Maricaulis maris MCS10: one gene and its partner. The protein of the gene in region 1 interacts with the protein of each later gene in a pairwise test. Links are inferred from orthologs where the notes say so. Each region holds a gene or a part of one and is shown on either strand. Other genes may lie near its edges. The genes, in order: grxD and MMAR10_RS11805.

Region 1 (4,609 bases):
CTTCTTGCATCTGCTCGGCCGCACCGGCGAATTGCGACAGGACCAGCACGCCCGGATCGCTTTCATCCTGGGCCATGACGAATTCCTTGGCGACCAGGTTCATGCCGTCCCGCAAGGGGGTGACCAGTCCGACCCGGGCAATCCGGAACAGGCCGGCCAGTTCCTCGCGGGAATAGGACCGGGCGAGATAGCGCAGCGGGATCCAGTCCAGATCGCCATGATCGCCATTGATCCGTCCGGCCAGCTGGTCGAGTTCCAGTCGCAGCTCCTGATATTCCTCGACCTTCGACCGGGATGGCGGTGCGATCTGGGTCACCGAGACCTTGCCATGCAGATCGGGATGATCGTCGAAAAACTGTCCGACCGCCTCAAAGCGTTGCGGCAGCCCCTTGGAATAGTCCATCCGGTCGACACCGACCACCAGCTCGCGTCCGCCCAGGAAGCGGCTGATGCGTTCGGCGGCCCGGTCGGCGACCGGCGAGTGTGCCGCTTCGACGAACCCGGCCGGATCAATCCCGATCGGATAGGCCGCGATGCGGGTTGTGGTGCCGAAAACGCTTATGCGACCATCCTCATGCGCTTCGCCACCGCACTGATCGACCAGGTAGCGCTCGAAATTGGCCCGATCACGTTCGGACTGGAAGCCGATCACGCTGTAGGCGCACAGGGCCCGCGCAATCCAGTGGTGTTCCGGAATGGCGCTGAACATTTCCGGCGGCGGAAAGGGAATATGCAGGAAAAAACCGGTCGGCCCTTCCCAGCCTGCATGACGCAGGGCGTCGCCCATCAACAGAAAATGATAATCGTGCACCCACACAGTGTCGGTGGGAACGAGACGGTCAGCGACCATGTTGGCCAGGCGTTGATTGACCGCGGAATAGACCTTGAAGGCTTCGCTGTCGAAGCTGGCCAGGTCGAGCCGATAATGGAAGACCGGCCAGATCACCCGGTTGGCGTAGGTCAGGTAATAGCTTTCATGTTCGTCATGGGTGAGGTCGGTCAGGACGAACTCGACACCCTCATCGCGATAGACGCTGGTGCCCCGCGGGATCTCGTCGACCAGTTCGCCGCTCCAGCCGAACCAGCATCCGCCGGTCGCCTTGAGGGATTCCCATACCGCGACCGCGAGGCCGCCGGCGCGGGCCTTCGGGTCGGCGGCGGTTCGATTCGAGATCGCGATCAGACGGCCCATCACCACTCCTAGCTACAGGGTGGGTGTCCCATGGGGCATGCCGGGTGGGCAAGGCGGTGGTCGGGCTCGCCGGTCAGCTGGCTGAAATTGCCCGTTTGACGAGCCTGAATGCCTCGAAACGGACAGGTGCAGGGGCGGAGATCACGCGTCGGCGAGGACGCCCTTGTCCTTGAAATAGGCCTGCAGCTCACCGGTCTCGAACATTTCCTTGATGATGTCGCAGCCGCCGACAAACTCGCCCTTCACATAGAGTTGGGGAATGGTCGGCCAGTTCGAGAATTCCTTGATGCCCTGACGGATACCATCATCCTCCAGTACATTGACGCTTTCGAAATTGACCTGGAGATGGTCCAGCACGCGCGCTACCACAGAGGAGAAACCGCATTGCGGGAAGACCGGTGTGCCTTTCATGAAAAGCACGACCTCATTGCCGTCGATGGTCGACTTGATGCTGTCATGGGCAGTGGCGGACATGGCGGAACTCCTCGAATGATCCTGATCGATAGCTAAGACGTCGTTGCACCCGCTTCAAGAGCGCCCACCAGTTCGGCGTTCGCGGTGAGGTGGGCCGAGCGTGTGGTCAGGCAGATGACGCTGTCGGCAAAGGGTTGGGACAAGGACCAGGCCAGGCCGGCCGCGGCTGGCATGCCGGCCGACGCAGTCGCATCGCCGCGCAGTCGCCGCCTGATCTGGCGGGCAAGATACCACAGGTCGCTGCGAGAGCGGGGTGCGCCTGCCGGCCGGGCTGTTCCGGCCATGGTCTCGATGCCGATGACCGACAGGCCATTGGCACGGGCCCGGGTCAGGCGCTGGCGTTCATCTTCGGACAGGCTGTCATTGACCGGCGCCATGAGCGCGTCGAACACGCCCAGCTCGATCGCGCGGTCCAGCTCGTCACCGCGACCGCACACGCCGATATGGCGGATCATGCCGCGTTCGGTGAAGGCCTGGAGCCGGCGGATCAGCTTGTCCGTCATCTCATCCGGTGCCGGCCCGTGCAAAAGCAGCAGATCGACATGGTCACGCTGCAGGCGCTTGAGCGAATCCCGCAGCGACATCTCCACAGCGCCGGCGGAAAAGTCGCGCCGCCCGCCTGAATGAATACCTGCCTTGGTGGCGACGAAGGCCTTGTTGCGAGGCAGCTGTTTCAAGGCTGTGCCGAGGCGTTGCTCGGCTTCGCCATTGCCATAGGCCGGGCCGGTATCGAACAGGGTCACGCCCAGATCGACAGCTTGATGGATCAGCCGCGAGGTGGCTTTCCGGCTGGCCCCCAGACCGGCATGCGGACCGGTGACGCCGAACCCCAGGCGCGAGAAGGCGTCAGCCTCGATCATCAATCGGGTGTCCGTGTTTCCAGCGCGAGCGCGTGCAACTCCCCGCCCATCTTGTCGCCGAGTGCCGCATAGACCATCTGGTGCTGGGCGACGCGCAGCTTGCCGCGAAAACTTTCGGAGACCACCAAGGCCTGCCAGTGATCATTGTCACCAGCGAGGTCGGTCATGGTGATGTCAGCGTCCGGGATTCCGGCCTTGATGAGGGCGATGATGTCGTCGGCGGGCATGGGCATGGCGGATCCTCGGCTTCCAGTCGGGCGGGCAGGCTGTGGCGGCTTCACATTCACTCACGACCGGCCAGCGACAGCGTGACCGGATGTGTCGTCCCGTGCACTATCGCGCCGCACCACCGCAGCCCATATGTGCGCCAAGCTAGTCGTGACCGCTGCAAGGGAAAAGACCATGACCGCCATCTTCGCTGCCAAAACCCGCCTCTGGCCCGCCCGGGTCTTCGCCGGTCTCCTCCTGGTGACCCTTGGCTTCGCCAGTCGTGCCGAGGCCGGGGACCAGTATCTTGACCGTGATGACCGGCCTGTCGGTGGCTATGATGTGGTCAGCTACCACACCGGCGACCAGCCCCTGCAAGGGCTCGACACGATCACGGCCGAGTATAACGCGGTGAGATGGTATTTCGCGACCGAGGCCAATCGTGACCTGTTTGTTGCCAATCCGGTTCGCTATGCGCCGGCTTATGACGGTCATTGCGCCTATGCGCTGGCCAATGACCGCAAGGTCCGTACCGACCCCCTGGCCTACAGAGTGGTGGACGGCGTGCTGTACATGAACTTCTCGCCCTCGATCCAGACGCGGTGGGAGCAGGACATTCCCGGCTATCTTGAACAATCCGAGGCCAACTGGCCGGACCTTGAGCCGGAACCGGCTGCCCGGCCCGGCGGCTGGTTCTGATCATTACGGATATTTTTGTGGGGTGCGATGTTCCAGCGTGGCAGACTCCCGGCTGTCTGATCAAACCGGGGATATTCCATGCGCGCCATTCTGGCTTCTTCCATCCTTTCCTTGAGCCTGTTTTCAACCGCCTGCGTGGCCATCCAGCCAGACGGGGAGAGCGGCGACTGGTCTTTGAACCGCGAGCAATTGCTCAGCGATCTGAGCGTTCTGGCGGCCGATGACATGGAGGGCCGGGCGGTCGGTACTGACGGCAATGCCCGGGCGCGCGCCTACATCATCGACCGGCTTGAAGCCATGGGTGTCGAGCCGGTCGGCGACAGCTATGAGCACGGTTTCAGTTTCGAAATGCCGCGGACCCGCGACAAGGTCGACGGGACCAATATCCTCGCCCGGATTGAGGGTGTCAGCGACAGCGCCCGCACCATGGTCGTGTCTGCCCATTTTGATCATGAGGGCATGCGTGGCGAGCAGATCTGGAATGGTGCCGATGACAATGCCTCCGGCGTCGCCTCTGTTCTCGCCGTCGCCGAAATGTTCATGGCGGAGCCGCCCGAGCACGACGTCATTTTTGCCTTTGTCGATGCCGAGGAAAACGGCCTCCAGGGCGCGCGGGCCTTTGTCGCTGCCCCGCCCATCCCGGTCGAGAACATCACCTTCAATCTCAACATGGACATGGTTGCCATGTCGACGGACCGCATCCTGTGGGCTGTCGGGACGTATCACTATCCCTATCTGACGCCGATCGTCGAAGACGTGGCCTCTCGCGCCACCGTCTCCATGCCGATGGGCTATGACGAGCCGACCGAAGAGCCAGGTGGCGACTGGACCAATCTGACCGATAGCGGAGCCTTCCACGCCGCCGGCATTCCCTTCATCTATCTGGGCGTCGACTTCCACCCGCACTATCACCAGCCGACCGACACCTATGAGAACATGACGCTGGACTTCTTCCAGGACGCCAGCGAGGCGATCGCGGATTTCGCCCGTCAGTCGGACGCACAGCTGGACATGATCGGCGAGGCTTCGGGGCGGTAAAGAAAACGCTTGAAGCTCTAGTGGCTAGAGAGATTAGGCTTTCCGGCAGGTATTGGATCTGGTCGGAAAGTCTTCACTCATGTCACTGCTCGCAATCGTGCTCTGCGTCTACATCCTGTTCAACGCCATCCTCGCCATC
Region 2 (11,553 bases), 1.4 Mb from region 1 along the record:
CGAAAGCGTAAGGGCCGAGAAACCGCCGAAGCGGTCATCCGGATGGTTCAGCACGACCCCGCCCAGATAGCTCAGCCGGTCCAGATCCGTCCGATCCGGTGATTGCTCATAGAGCGGAACGGCCTGACTGCCGGCTTGGGTCATCTCCACATCGGGCGAGCAGGCCGCCAGACACAGCGGGAGTAGGGGGAGAAGCAAAGAGCGCATGGGGCCGGCCTTGTTCGCAGCTACGAGGATAGGGCCTGTCTAGACCGGTGCGGCGGGACGGACCAGCCCCCTAGACTCGCCCGGCAATCGACGAGAAATCGACCCGGTTGAGACCCGGCTTGCCGCTGGAGAAGCCGGCTTTGCCGCCACCATCCTCGTCGAACAGCGCCGCCAGCTGGTCGGTCATGGCGCCGCCGAGTTGCTCGACATCATTGATGGTCACCGCGCGGCGATACCAGCGGGTGACGTCATGGCCGATGCCGATGGCGAGCAGCTCGACTTCCGAACGGGTCTCGATCATGGCGATGGTTTCGCGCAGATGGCGTTCCAGATAGCCGGCGGAATTGGCCGACTGGGTGCCGTCATCGACCGGGGCGCCGTCGGAGATCACCATCATGATGCGGCGTTGTTCAGGGCGGGCGGCCATGCGCTTCCAGGCCCATTGCAGGGCCTCGCCATCGATGTTTTCCTTGAGCAGGCCTTCGCGCATCATCAGGCCGAGATTGACCCGGGCGCGGCGCCAGGGCGTATCGGCGGCCTTGTAGATGATATGGCGCAGATCATTGAGCCGGCCCGGATGCGGCGGCTTGCCGTCGGCCAGCCATTTCTCCTTCGAGCGCCCGCCCTTCCAGGCCTTGGTGGTGAAGCCGAGGATTTCGGTCTTCACGCCGCAGCGTTCCAGCGTGCGGGCGAGGATGTCGGCGCATGCCGCCGCGACCATGATCGGACGGCCGCGCATCGAGCCGGAATTGTCCAGCACCAGGGTGACGATGGTATCGCGAAACTCGGTATCGCTCTCCTGCTTGTAGGAGAGCGGCAGGGTCGGATCGGCGATCACACGGGCGAGCCGCGAGCCATCGAGCACGCCTTCCTCGAGGTCGAATTTCCAGGCCCGTTCCTGCTGTGCCATCAGGCGGCGTTGCAGGCGATTGGCGAGGCGGCCAACGACCTGGTCGAGGCCTTTGAGCGTATTGTCGAGATATTTGCGCAAGCGCTCCAGCTCTTCGCTGTCACACAGGTCGGAGGCCTGGATGACCTCGTCGAACTCGCGGGTGAAGACCTTGTAGGACTTGGCATTGTCATCGCCTGACGGCTGCCAGTTCGGCCGCATCGCGGTCTGGGCCGAGCCTTCATCGTCCATGGCATCGATGCGGGTATCGGCATCGTCCGTATCGGCGTTGATTTCTTCCTCATCGCCGGCTGTTCCAGCCGCGTCCGGGGTATCGGGCTGGTCGCCCTGCTGGTCATCGCCCTCGGCATCGTCGCCGGTGCGTTCCTCGCGATCGACGCCTTCATCCTCGTCATCAGGATTTTCGGACTGTTCGGGATCGCCGCCCAGCTCGTCCGAAAGGTCGAGATCGTGGATGACGGTCCGCAACAGGTCGGCGAAGGCGGTCTGGTCGTCGGCGTTTTCGGCGAGCGCGTCGAGTGAGAGGCCGGCGACAGCCTCCATCTGGTCGCGCCATAAATTCATCAGCCCGTCGGCTTCTTTCGGTGAGGGTTGCCCGGTGATGCGTTCGCGGACCAGAAGGGCGAGGGCTTCCTCCATGGGTGCAGCCTGCCGGTCCTCGACCCGCTGCCAGCCTTTCTGCTTGCAGCGTATGGCAAGGGCGGCGTCCAGATTGCCGGCCATCCCGCGCATGTCACGGGCACCGAGGCCCTCGACCCGGGCCTGTTCGGCGGCGTGGAAGATGGCTCGCGCCGTGGCACCAGGCGGCAGGATGCGGGCGTGGGCGGCTTCATCGTGATGGGCCAGGCGCAAGGCCAGCGCGTCGGCGCGTCCGCGCACGGCAGCAGCGGCTTCGACCGACGGTTCGGTCCCCGGATTGGGCAGAACCATCCGGCCGCCTGACAGGCCGGCAATCTCGCCGCCAAAGCGAACGTCGAGGTCCCGGTCGCCGGCAATGGCGCGGGTGGTGATGGACAGGGCGCGCTTGAAAGCGTCGGGATCGGCAGGGGGCTGACTCATACCGGTAAACCTAGCGGATCGGGCGTGGAAATCGAGCCGTTCTGATCAACCTTTTCCAGTCGCCCGCGCCATCACCCAACCGCTGGCGTAAACGTCTCGCTAACCCAATCGTGGAAAACTGGAGCGAGGTCCCGTATAGGCAAAAATGCCAAGCCGGGCCGACCAGATGGTGGTGAGAGTCGACGAATGACCTTTTCGGTCCATTCCATGGCCTCAGTGAACTCCGCGCTGCAGCATATGAGCATGCTGCAATCGGAAAGTGCCAAAGTGCACGACCGGATCGCGACGGGGCTCAAAGTGGGCAGTGCCAGCGATAATGGCACGGTCTGGGCGACGGCCCAGGTCATGCGCTCGGACAATGAGTCCCGGCAGAGCGCCCTCACATCCATTGATCTGGGCACCGGCGTGGTCGAGACCGCGCTCGCTGCCGCCGAAGGCATTTCCGATTTGATGGTCGAAATGCAGTCCAAGCTCGTTGCCGCGACCGACACCACGCTGGATGAGCAGAGCTGGCGCAGCCTGATGACCGACTTCATCGAATTGGGCAATCAGGCGACGCGTCTGGCCGAGAATGCCAGTTTCAATGATCTCAACCTGCTGGAAAGTGGTGGCGGGGACCTGTCGGTCCTGATCGGCAAGGACCCAAGCAGCACCATGACCATCGCCGCCGAGGACCTGACCGATGGTGGCGGAATTTTCGACGCCGGACTGGCAGCCAACCTGCCGCAGAGCGATAACGCGATTGTCGCGACCCAGCCAACCAGCGCTGACGTCGTTGCGTTCGAGGCTTCGCTGGTCGATGTGACATCGGCTGTCTCCCGATTGGGTGTCGGTCTGCGGTCTCTGGAAATCCAGAAAACCCTGCTGGTCAAACAGATGGACGTGACCAGCGCCGGGATCGGCAATCTGGTCGATGCAGACCTTGGCCGCGAGAGCGCAAAATTGCAGGCGCTTCAAGTGCGGGAACAGCTGGGCATCCAGGCGCTGGAAATCGCCAATCGCTCGCCGCGCGTGATCCTGAACTTCTTCCAGTAAGGCAGGCTGCTTGCCGTCTCCGGCGTAGCGCCCTAATTGGGCTTGCAAGCAGGCGCGGGGTTCAGCGTGACATCAAGCATCGTAATCGGAGCCGGCATGGCCGGCCTGGCCTGCGCCCGGCATCTAGCGGATTCCGGCGAGAATGTCATTGTGCTCGACAAGGCGCGCGGCCTGGGCGGCCGTCTGGCCACCCGGCGGACGGAATACGGACCTTTCGACCATGGCGCCCAATATGTCACCGCCCGCGATGCCGGCTTCGCTGCCTGGCTCGATCAGGCTGCGGCGACGGGATTGGCTGCGCCCTGGGAACAATTGGGAATGGAGCAGACCTGGTGGGTCGGCGCGCCGGGAATGAGCAAGCTGGTCGCGCCATTGGCCGAGGGGCTGGAGATTCGCAATCCCTGTCGGGTTGAGACGGTGGGGCAAGACGGTGAGGGCTGGCTGGTGGCCTGCGAGAATGGTGAGATGTTTCAGGCAGACCGGCTCGCAGTCGCCATTCCCGCTCCCCAGGCCAAGACCTTGCTTTCCGGTGTCACGCCGCTGGCTGACCGGCTCGACGCCGTGCGTTACGCGCCTTGCTGGACCTTGATGCTCTCGCTGGCTGAACCGCTCGAACAGGCACCGCGCGTCTATCGCGCCTCGGATGGGCCCTGTGCGTGGATCGCCTGCGACTCGACCAAGCCGGGCCGGTCAGGTGAGGGCGAGAACTGGGTCATCCAGGCCGGTCCGGGCTGGAGCGACACCCATCTCGAGGAGGATCCGGAAACCGTTCACGGTTTGCTCTGTAGCGCTTTCGAATCCTGGGCCGGTGCCCTGCCGGAGATTCGGTCGAGTCAGGTCCACCGCTGGCGTCATGCGCGCGTCCTCAAGGCACTCGAGGCGCCCTGTCTTTGGGATGGCGAGGCCGGTATCGGTCTGGCCGGCGACTGGTGTCTCGGGCCTCGTGTCGAGGCGGCCTATCTGTCCGGCCGGGCACTCGCCGGGCGGATGCTGAAAACTCAGAGCCGATAGTGCTTGGCCAGCAGGCCTATAAGTTCGTCCATCTTCGCTCTTTGAGCGTCGGTATCGCCGCTTTCGATGGCATGGGCGACGCAATGGCCGGCATGATCACGCAGGATTTCGCCTTCGACTGCCGCCAGGGCCGATTTGACGGCTGACAATTGCGTGAGCACGTCGATGCAATAGCGGTCCTCTTCCAGCATGCGGCCAATACCGCGCACCTGACCTTCCACGCGCTTCAGGCGGGTCAGGGATTTTTGCCGGGCGGGCGTGAGCGGTATTTGGGTCTCAGACATCGAACTTGTATACCCCCGGGGGGTATGGTAGCGCAAGCGTATGAAACGAACGCGCTTCAATGCCCTGCCCGTCCTGGCAATCCTTCTTGCGGTTTCCGCCTGCGCAACGGTCGATCCGGCTGCCGTGCAGGCCAATGTGATGTCCAGCCTCGCCGAACGGAGCGGGCCGGTCGCCGACACGGTCCTGCCGCGCGAGGAAGGGACGGTCAGCGAAGACATGGCGGTCAGTCTGGCGCTGGCCAATAATCACCGTCTCCTGGCGCGCCTGAACGAGGCCGGCCTGGCCCGGGTCGACCAGGTGATGGCATCGCGCCCGGTCAATCCGCTGGTCGAGGTCATGACCTTGCCGGGTGATGGCCATGGCCGCGTCTGGGATGTGGATCTGCGCGCCTCCCTGCTGGGCATTGCTGCCACGCCCTGGCGAGCTGCGGCGGCGCAGGATCGCTATGAGGCCCGGCAGGCCGAGACCGTATTGGCGGCCCTGGACTTCGTTGCCGACACTCGCCGCGCCTGGGTCGATGCCGTCGCCGCCCGTCAGCGTCTGGACCTTCAGCAGCGCATCCGCGATGCCGCAGCGGCAAGCCTCGTTGTGGCTGAGGAAATCCGTGCGGCGGGCAATTCCCCGGCGCTCGAACTGGAGCGTGAACGAATCTTCGCCCAGCAGGCCGAGCTGGACTATCTGGAGGCGGAGCACGCTGCCCTGCAGGCCCGGCTCGCCCTGGGCCGTCAGCTGGGTGTTCCCGTTTCAGCAGACCAACTGCCCGTGCGGCTGGAGCCGAGACCGGCTCCGCTTGCGGCGATTGATACACAGGCCGCACTGAGCGCAAGCCTGCCCCTGGCCGCTGCTCGCGCCAGTGTCGAAGCGGCCGCCGGAGAGGCGGGGCTGGAGAACTGGGCCAGCCTTCTCGAACATGTCGAGCTGGGCGGCGTCTTCGAGCGCGAGGATGGTGACTGGTCCCGCGGCTGGATGCTGGAATTTGCCCTGCCGATCTTCGATACCGGCTCGGCCCGTCGCACAGCCGCACAACTGCGGACGGAACAGGCCATTCATCAACACGCCGCCCTGGCCTATGAGATCCGCAATGCCTTGGAGGCGGCCGAGGCCATGGCGATGTTGGCGCAACGGCGTGTCACCCATATTGAAGATGACGCCCTGCCGACCAGTGAGCGTCTGATGGATGCGACGATGCGCCAGTATAATGCCATGCAGGTCAGCGTCTTTGATCTGATGGCCGCTGTGCAGATGCGCAGCCGGACCGGTCAGGCCTATGTCGAGGCGCTGGCCGATTGGCACCGGGGGCGGATCGCGCTCGACCAGATCCGCGCCGGTGGCTCGCCCGCGATGGTCGCAGCCAGCGATAGCGGTGACACAGCCCCGACCCGGGGCGAGGGAGGCCATTGATGGGTATTTCCAGACGCGATGCCTTGCTGGCCGGGTCTGCCGGCCTTGCCGCGACGGGTCTCGCCACCGGTTCGGCCTCGGCCCAGCCGGTTGCGCCGCGGGCCCACAGCGCCTCGGTATCGCATGACCGGTCTTATTCACCGGGACGGCCGGGCCGCGATTACACGCCCGTGGTTACACCGGACGGGGCGACCTTGCCTTACCGGATTGTCGACGGGGTGAAGGTCTTTCACCTCATTCCCGAAGAGGTCGAGCACAGTTTCGCGCCCGGCCTCAACGCGAAAACCTGGGGCTATAATGGCCGCACCCATGGCCCGACCATCGAGGCAGTCGAGGGCGACCGGGTGCGGGTCTATGTCACCAATCGCCTGCCCGCACCGACGACCGTGCACTGGCATGGCGTCATCCTGCCCTCGGGCATGGACGGGGTGGGCGGTCTCAACCAGCGCGCCATCCATCCCGGCGAGACCTTCGTCTATGAGTGGACCTTCCGCCAGCACGGGACCTTCATGTACCACTCGCATCATGACGAGATGACCCAGATGGCGCTGGGCATGATGGGGATGATCGTGGTCCATCCGCGCCAGCCGACGGGACCGCGCCCGGATCGCGATTATGCCATCATGCTGTCGGAATGGGTGCTGCATCCCGGGGCCGAGCGGCCCGATCCCAATGCGATGGGCGATTTCAACATCCTGACCATGAATGCGCGCTGTTATCCGGGCACCTCACCCCTGGTCGCCCAGCGTGGCGAACGGGTGCGGATCCGCTTCGGCAATCTCTCAGCCATGGATCACCACCCGATCCATCTGCACGGCTATGCCTTCACCATCACCGAGACCGATGGCGGCGTGATCCCGGTCTCGGCGCGCCATCCCGACACCACCGTGCTGGTCCCGACCGGGTCGACGCGGACAGTCGACTTCGTCGCCGACAATCCCGGCGACTGGGCCATGCATTGCCACATGACCCATCACGTCATGAACCAGATGGGCCATGGCGTTCCCAATCTCACCGGCGTCAATGCCCGCCGTATCGACCGCGCCGTCGGCGCCCTCCTGCCGACCTATATGACGATGGGTCAGGACGGGATGGGCGAGATGGGCCAGCATATCGAGATGGGCCATATGCCGGTGCCGGAAAACTCCCTGCCCATGGTCGGCGCCCCGGGCCCGCGCGACTACATCACCATGGGCGGCATGTTCACCATTTTGAAGGTCCGCGACCGCCTGACCGGCGATGGCGATCCGGGCTGGTATGATAATCCGGAAGGCGAGGCCCGCCCGGCCAGCGCCGATGAACTCAGCCGCGACGGCATAGACACGACTGCTTCGGAGGCGCCCGCCTCCTCGAACCCGCATCAAGGACATCACCCATGATCACCCTTCTCGCCACCAGCCTCCTGCTCGCCACCGCCACCACTGCCAGCGATCATCATGGCAACCACGATCATCATGGCGGTCACGCCATGGCCGATGCCGAAGCGATGGCGCAATCAATCGTTTCCGCCGATGTGCGCACGGTCGACACAGAGGCCCGCACCACGCTCCTGCGCCATGAAGCCATGCCGGAACTGGGCATGGGCGCCATGGTCATGCCGTTTGCGATCGATGATGGCGTGGATATCGCGCTGTTCCAGCCGGGAGCCGCGCTGATGGTCACGGTGACGCGCCGTGACGGCGAATTGGTGGTGATCGCGGCGGAGGTGGACGAGAGCGCGGGTTAGGCCGCGCTCACACTCTTCACCGGCGCCTCCGGCAGATCCACACCAAACACCCGCTGATACATCTCCGCGATGACCGGGCGTTCCAGCTCGTCGCACTTGTTCAGGAAGGTGAGGCGGAAGGCCATGCCGAGATCGCCGAAGATTTCCTGGTTCTCGGCCCAGGTCAGCACGGTGCGCGGGCTCATCACGGTGGAGATATCACCATTGATGAAGGCTTCGCGGGTGAGGTCGGCAACCTTGACCATGTCCTCGACCTGTTTGCGGCCCTCGTCCGAGCCGGCCAGTGACTTCATCTTGGCCAGCACGATGGCGTTCTCGGTCTCGCGCGGCAGATAGTTCAGCGTGGCGACAATCGACCAGCGGTCCATCTGGCCCTGGTTGATCTGCTGGGTGCCGTGATAGAGGCCGGTCGTATCGCCGAGGCCGATCGTATTGGTGGTCGCGAACAGGCGGAAGGACGGGTGCGGCCGGATGACCTTGGTCTGGTCCAGCAGGGTCAGCGAGCCCGAGGCTTCCAGCACCCGCTGGATCACGAACATCACGTCCGGACGGCCGGCGTCGTACTCGTCGAACAGAAGGGCGACCGGGCGCTGCAGGGCCCAGGGCAGGATGCCTTCCTGGAATTCGGTGATCTGCTTGCCATCTTTCACCACGATGGCGTCCTTGCCGACCATGTCGATACGGCTGACATGACTGTCCAGATTGACCCGGACCATCGGCCAGTTGAGGCGCGCGGCGACCTGTTCGATATGGGTCGACTTGCCGGTGCCGTGATAGCCCTGGATCATAACCCGGCGATTGAAGGCGAAGCCGGACAGGATGGCGCGCGTCGTCGCGGGGTCGAAGACATAGTCCGGATCGAGGATCGGCGTGTGTTCGTCCGGTGTCGAGAACATCGCCACCTCAAAGCCGGGATCAAAGCCGAACAGGGCCTGGCAGTCGGCTTTGGCATCAGGCACGGAAAGGGGGAAACTATCGCTCATCGGACCGGTCTTTATGGCTGGACGCGCCTGTTCTTGTCAGCGACGGGGCTGCGGCGCGTGGGAGGTGACGTACCGGAGGTATCGCACGCCTGACGCGGCTTCAAGTCAATGCCGGGGACTGCATACGATTTAGATCAGTCGGCGGCCCCGTGTGGCGAAGTGGGTGAGGGTGATCGCCAGCATTTCCAGCAGGATGACAATCATCCCGAACTGCCCGGAATAATACTGGCCATCGGTGATTTTCAGCCAGACGATGATGTGGATAAGGCTGCCTGCGATCATCAGGTGCAAGCCCAGCCTGCGCTGCAAGGCCACACCGGTCATGCCGGCCAGCCAGGCCAGGCTCATGGCAGCGAATCCCATGATCTCGCTGGGGGCGGACCGCCGGATGGCCGTGCCGACATCGAGATTGCCGATCTGTGGATGCCACAGTCCGGAAAACGTGCCGACGATCATCATCAACCAGAGCATCATGTAGAGCAGGGGGAGGCCGGCGAGACCGATGGACAGCCACCGGATCGGCAAGCCTGGTCCGGAATTGTCAGACATTGGCAGTAAAACTCATTGCTGTACGGACCCAAAATCGCCCGGGAAGGCAAAGAAGGTGTTTGGCGTGCGGCGTTAGGCCATCCCGGCGCTTTTGAGGATCTGGTAGGAGGCGATGACCCGGCCCAGCTGCTCCTCGCTGGAGCGGTCGCCGCCATTCGCGTCCGGGTGCAATTGCTTGACCAGCTCGGCATAGCGCTTGCGCACGGTTGACGGATCGACATCGGGTTCCAGGGACATGGTCTCCAGGGCCTTCGTCTGCAGCCGACCCATGGATTTTTCGCGCGGCGCTTCCTTGTGAGGGTCCTTGCGGTCTCCGAACATGCCGTAGGGATCATTGAAGCCGTCGGCAAAATCGCGACTGGCCCTGGCGGCCTTCGCCGAGGCGGAATGGGTGTTCTTCCAGCCCCAGGTCGGACGGTGACCATAGGCGGCGCTCTCGCGGAAGGACTGGGCCGCGTTCTCGCTCATGCCCTCGAAGAAATTCCACGACTTGTTGTATTCCGAAGCGTGGCTCTGGCAGAACCAGTAGAAATCATTCAGCCGGTCATTGGCCTTGGGAGCCCGACTATTGCCATGCTTCTTGCAGCCCGGCCATTCGCAGACACGCTCTTCCGGCGCCGGCTGGTCCTTGGGCGGCTTGATGCGGATGTCTTTGAACCGCGGTTTGTAATTGTAAGCTTCCGACATGATCCCCAATTATGGTCATGCGTCTGTAAAGCGGCAATGAAGCCGGTGAACAAAGAGGTGTGAAAATGGTTGATGTTGCAGTCCGGATCGAGACCAAGCTGCAAAAAGCGTTCACACCCAGTGCCTTGACGGTCACTGATGATAGTCATCTGCATGCAGGTCATGCTGGCGCCCGGCCGGGTGGCGAGAGCCATTTCACGGTTGATATCGTCGCCAGCCGCTTTGACGGCCTGTCTCGGGTTGCCTGTCACCGCCTGGTCAACGAGGCGCTGGCCGAGGAATTGGCCGGCCCGGTGCACGCACTGGTGATCCGGGCGCGGGGTACCAGCGAATAATGACAGGACGCTCCCGATTTCGGGACCTTTTGCGTCTGGTTCAGGGGATGACATGAACATTGTTTGCCTGGGCCGCATTGCCCGACAGGTCTTCGTGCCGATTGGTCTCGCGGTCGCGATCTCAGCCTGTTCGACCCGCTTTGACGCGCCATCCTCGCTGTCATCCTCCGAACAGCTGATCGCTGGCGAGCGCCGCCTGCTCGCGGTTGAGGAATATGCCGACCGGCCGGCCCTGGCCCGTATGGAACGACTCTATCTCCCACCGGTCGCGCTCGCGGTCGGTGCTGATATCGACCCGGACATCACACCGGCTCGGCTCGATGATGTCCGCCGCCAGCTGTCACGGGATTTGTGTCAGCGCCTGGCCCGGGCCGGTTTTGATATCCGTCCCGTGGCCGATCCGTCCGGCGACGAGGTCGACGGTGAGGTCAGTGCGTCGATCCAGGGACTGCGACGCAATAATGTGGCGACGACCGGACTGTCGCGCCTGATAGGCGTTGCCGTTCCGGGGCCGCTCAATCCGCGCGTCCCGTTGGGCATCGGGGCATTGGGGATGGAGGCCGAGATCCTGGACCGCAATGGTCAGCAGGTTGCGGCGATCCGGTGGGCCTCACAAAACCACCTGGCATCAGGTGGCGGCGTAACGACGATTCTCGATGGTCCCGACGCGTTCTCGGACCTGGCCGACGTGATGGACCTGTCGAGTGTCTTCGCCGACGCCCTGGGTGATCTCGTCGAGGAGGCCCGCGCCGACAACGAGACCGACAGGGCTGAAACGCCGCGCGGAACCTGTGATGCCTACCGAGACCTGATCGCGGGCGAGGCTGCTGACGGGTCCTGATCTGCGCCCGTCTACTCATGCGGGCGGATCAGCCTAGCTGCCATTCACCACAACATCATCCGGGCTCACCGAGACCCTTAGCTTGGTGATCTGGTTGCGGCGGCGTTCGACGACTTCAAAACGGGCGCCGTGGAAGCCGAAAACCTGACCGCGTTCCGGTATGGTCTGGGCCTCATGGATCACCAGGCCGGCAATGGTAACGGCCTCTTCGTCCGGCAATTCCCAATCAAGCGCCCGGTTGAGATCGCGGATCGGCAGGTCGCCATCGACCAGCCAGACGCCGTCGCCGTCAGGCTGGATGCCTTCCACCGCCACGTCATGCTCGTCTTCGATCGCGCCGACGATTTCCTCGAGGATGTCCTCCAGCGTCACGAGGCCCATCAAGGCGCCGTACTCGTCGACCACCAGGGCGAAGTGCTCGCGCTTCTCGCGGAAAGCGTTGAGCTGGTCGAGGACCTCGGTGGTTTCCGGCACGAACCAGGCGTCCCGCCGCAAGGCGTCGATATCAATGACAGAGGCATTGC

What was found.
Region 2: the proteins of grxD (region 1) and MMAR10_RS11805 interact in binary tests that used the Escherichia coli proteins (3 or more experiments, as listed by UniProt). The link is inferred for Maricaulis maris MCS10 from one-to-one orthologs.

Annotation. Positions count from the first base shown.
Region 1 is NC_008347.1:1,117,743-1,122,351, forward strand. Bases 1-2,785 are described here. They hold grxD (Grx4 family monothiol glutaredoxin), read right to left. Parts: upstream 1,667-2,785; coding sequence 1,334-1,666; downstream 1-1,333. Other genes in these bases: MMAR10_RS05295 (alpha,alpha-trehalose-phosphate synthase (UDP-forming)), read right to left, coding at 1-1,192; MMAR10_RS16070 (aldo/keto reductase), read right to left, coding at 1,699-2,526; MMAR10_RS05310 (BolA family protein), read right to left, coding at 2,526-2,759. Also shown: MMAR10_RS05315 (YHS domain-containing (seleno)protein), read left to right, coding at 2,929-3,432; MMAR10_RS05320 (M20/M25/M40 family metallo-hydrolase), read left to right, coding at 3,511-4,470; MMAR10_RS16075 (PEMT/PEM2 family methyltransferase), read left to right, coding at 4,550-4,609. UniProt on the Escherichia coli protein: Monothiol glutaredoxin involved in the biogenesis of iron-sulfur clusters.
Region 2 is NC_008347.1:2,480,457-2,492,009, reverse strand. What follows is about bases 8,771-11,553. They hold MMAR10_RS11805 (BolA family protein), read left to right. Parts: upstream 8,771-9,918; coding sequence 9,919-10,188; downstream 10,189-11,553. Other genes in these bases: MMAR10_RS11795 (HlyC/CorC family transporter), read right to left, coding at 11,063-11,553; MMAR10_RS11800 (DUF3313 family protein), read left to right, coding at 10,241-11,029; MMAR10_RS11810 (J domain-containing protein), read right to left, coding at 9,239-9,853; MMAR10_RS11815 (hypothetical protein), read right to left, coding at 8,771-9,166. In the rest of the region: MMAR10_RS11860 (esterase-like activity of phytase family protein), read right to left, coding at 1-144; cobaltochelatase subunit CobT, read right to left, coding at 278-2,176; MMAR10_RS11850 (flagellin), read left to right, coding at 2,363-3,211; MMAR10_RS11845 (NAD(P)/FAD-dependent oxidoreductase), read left to right, coding at 3,278-4,222; MMAR10_RS11840 (metal-sensitive transcriptional regulator), read right to left, coding at 4,210-4,506; MMAR10_RS11835 (TolC family protein), read left to right, coding at 4,547-5,908; MMAR10_RS11830 (multicopper oxidase family protein), read left to right, coding at 5,908-7,287; MMAR10_RS11825 (copper-binding protein), read left to right, coding at 7,284-7,634; cobaltochelatase subunit CobS, read right to left, coding at 7,631-8,617; more of MMAR10_RS11815, read right to left, coding at 8,747-8,770. UniProt on the Escherichia coli protein: Transcriptional regulator that plays an important role in general stress response. Has many effects on cell morphology, cell growth and cell division. Acts by regulating the transcription of many genes, including dacA (PBP-5), dacC (PBP-6), ampC and mreB.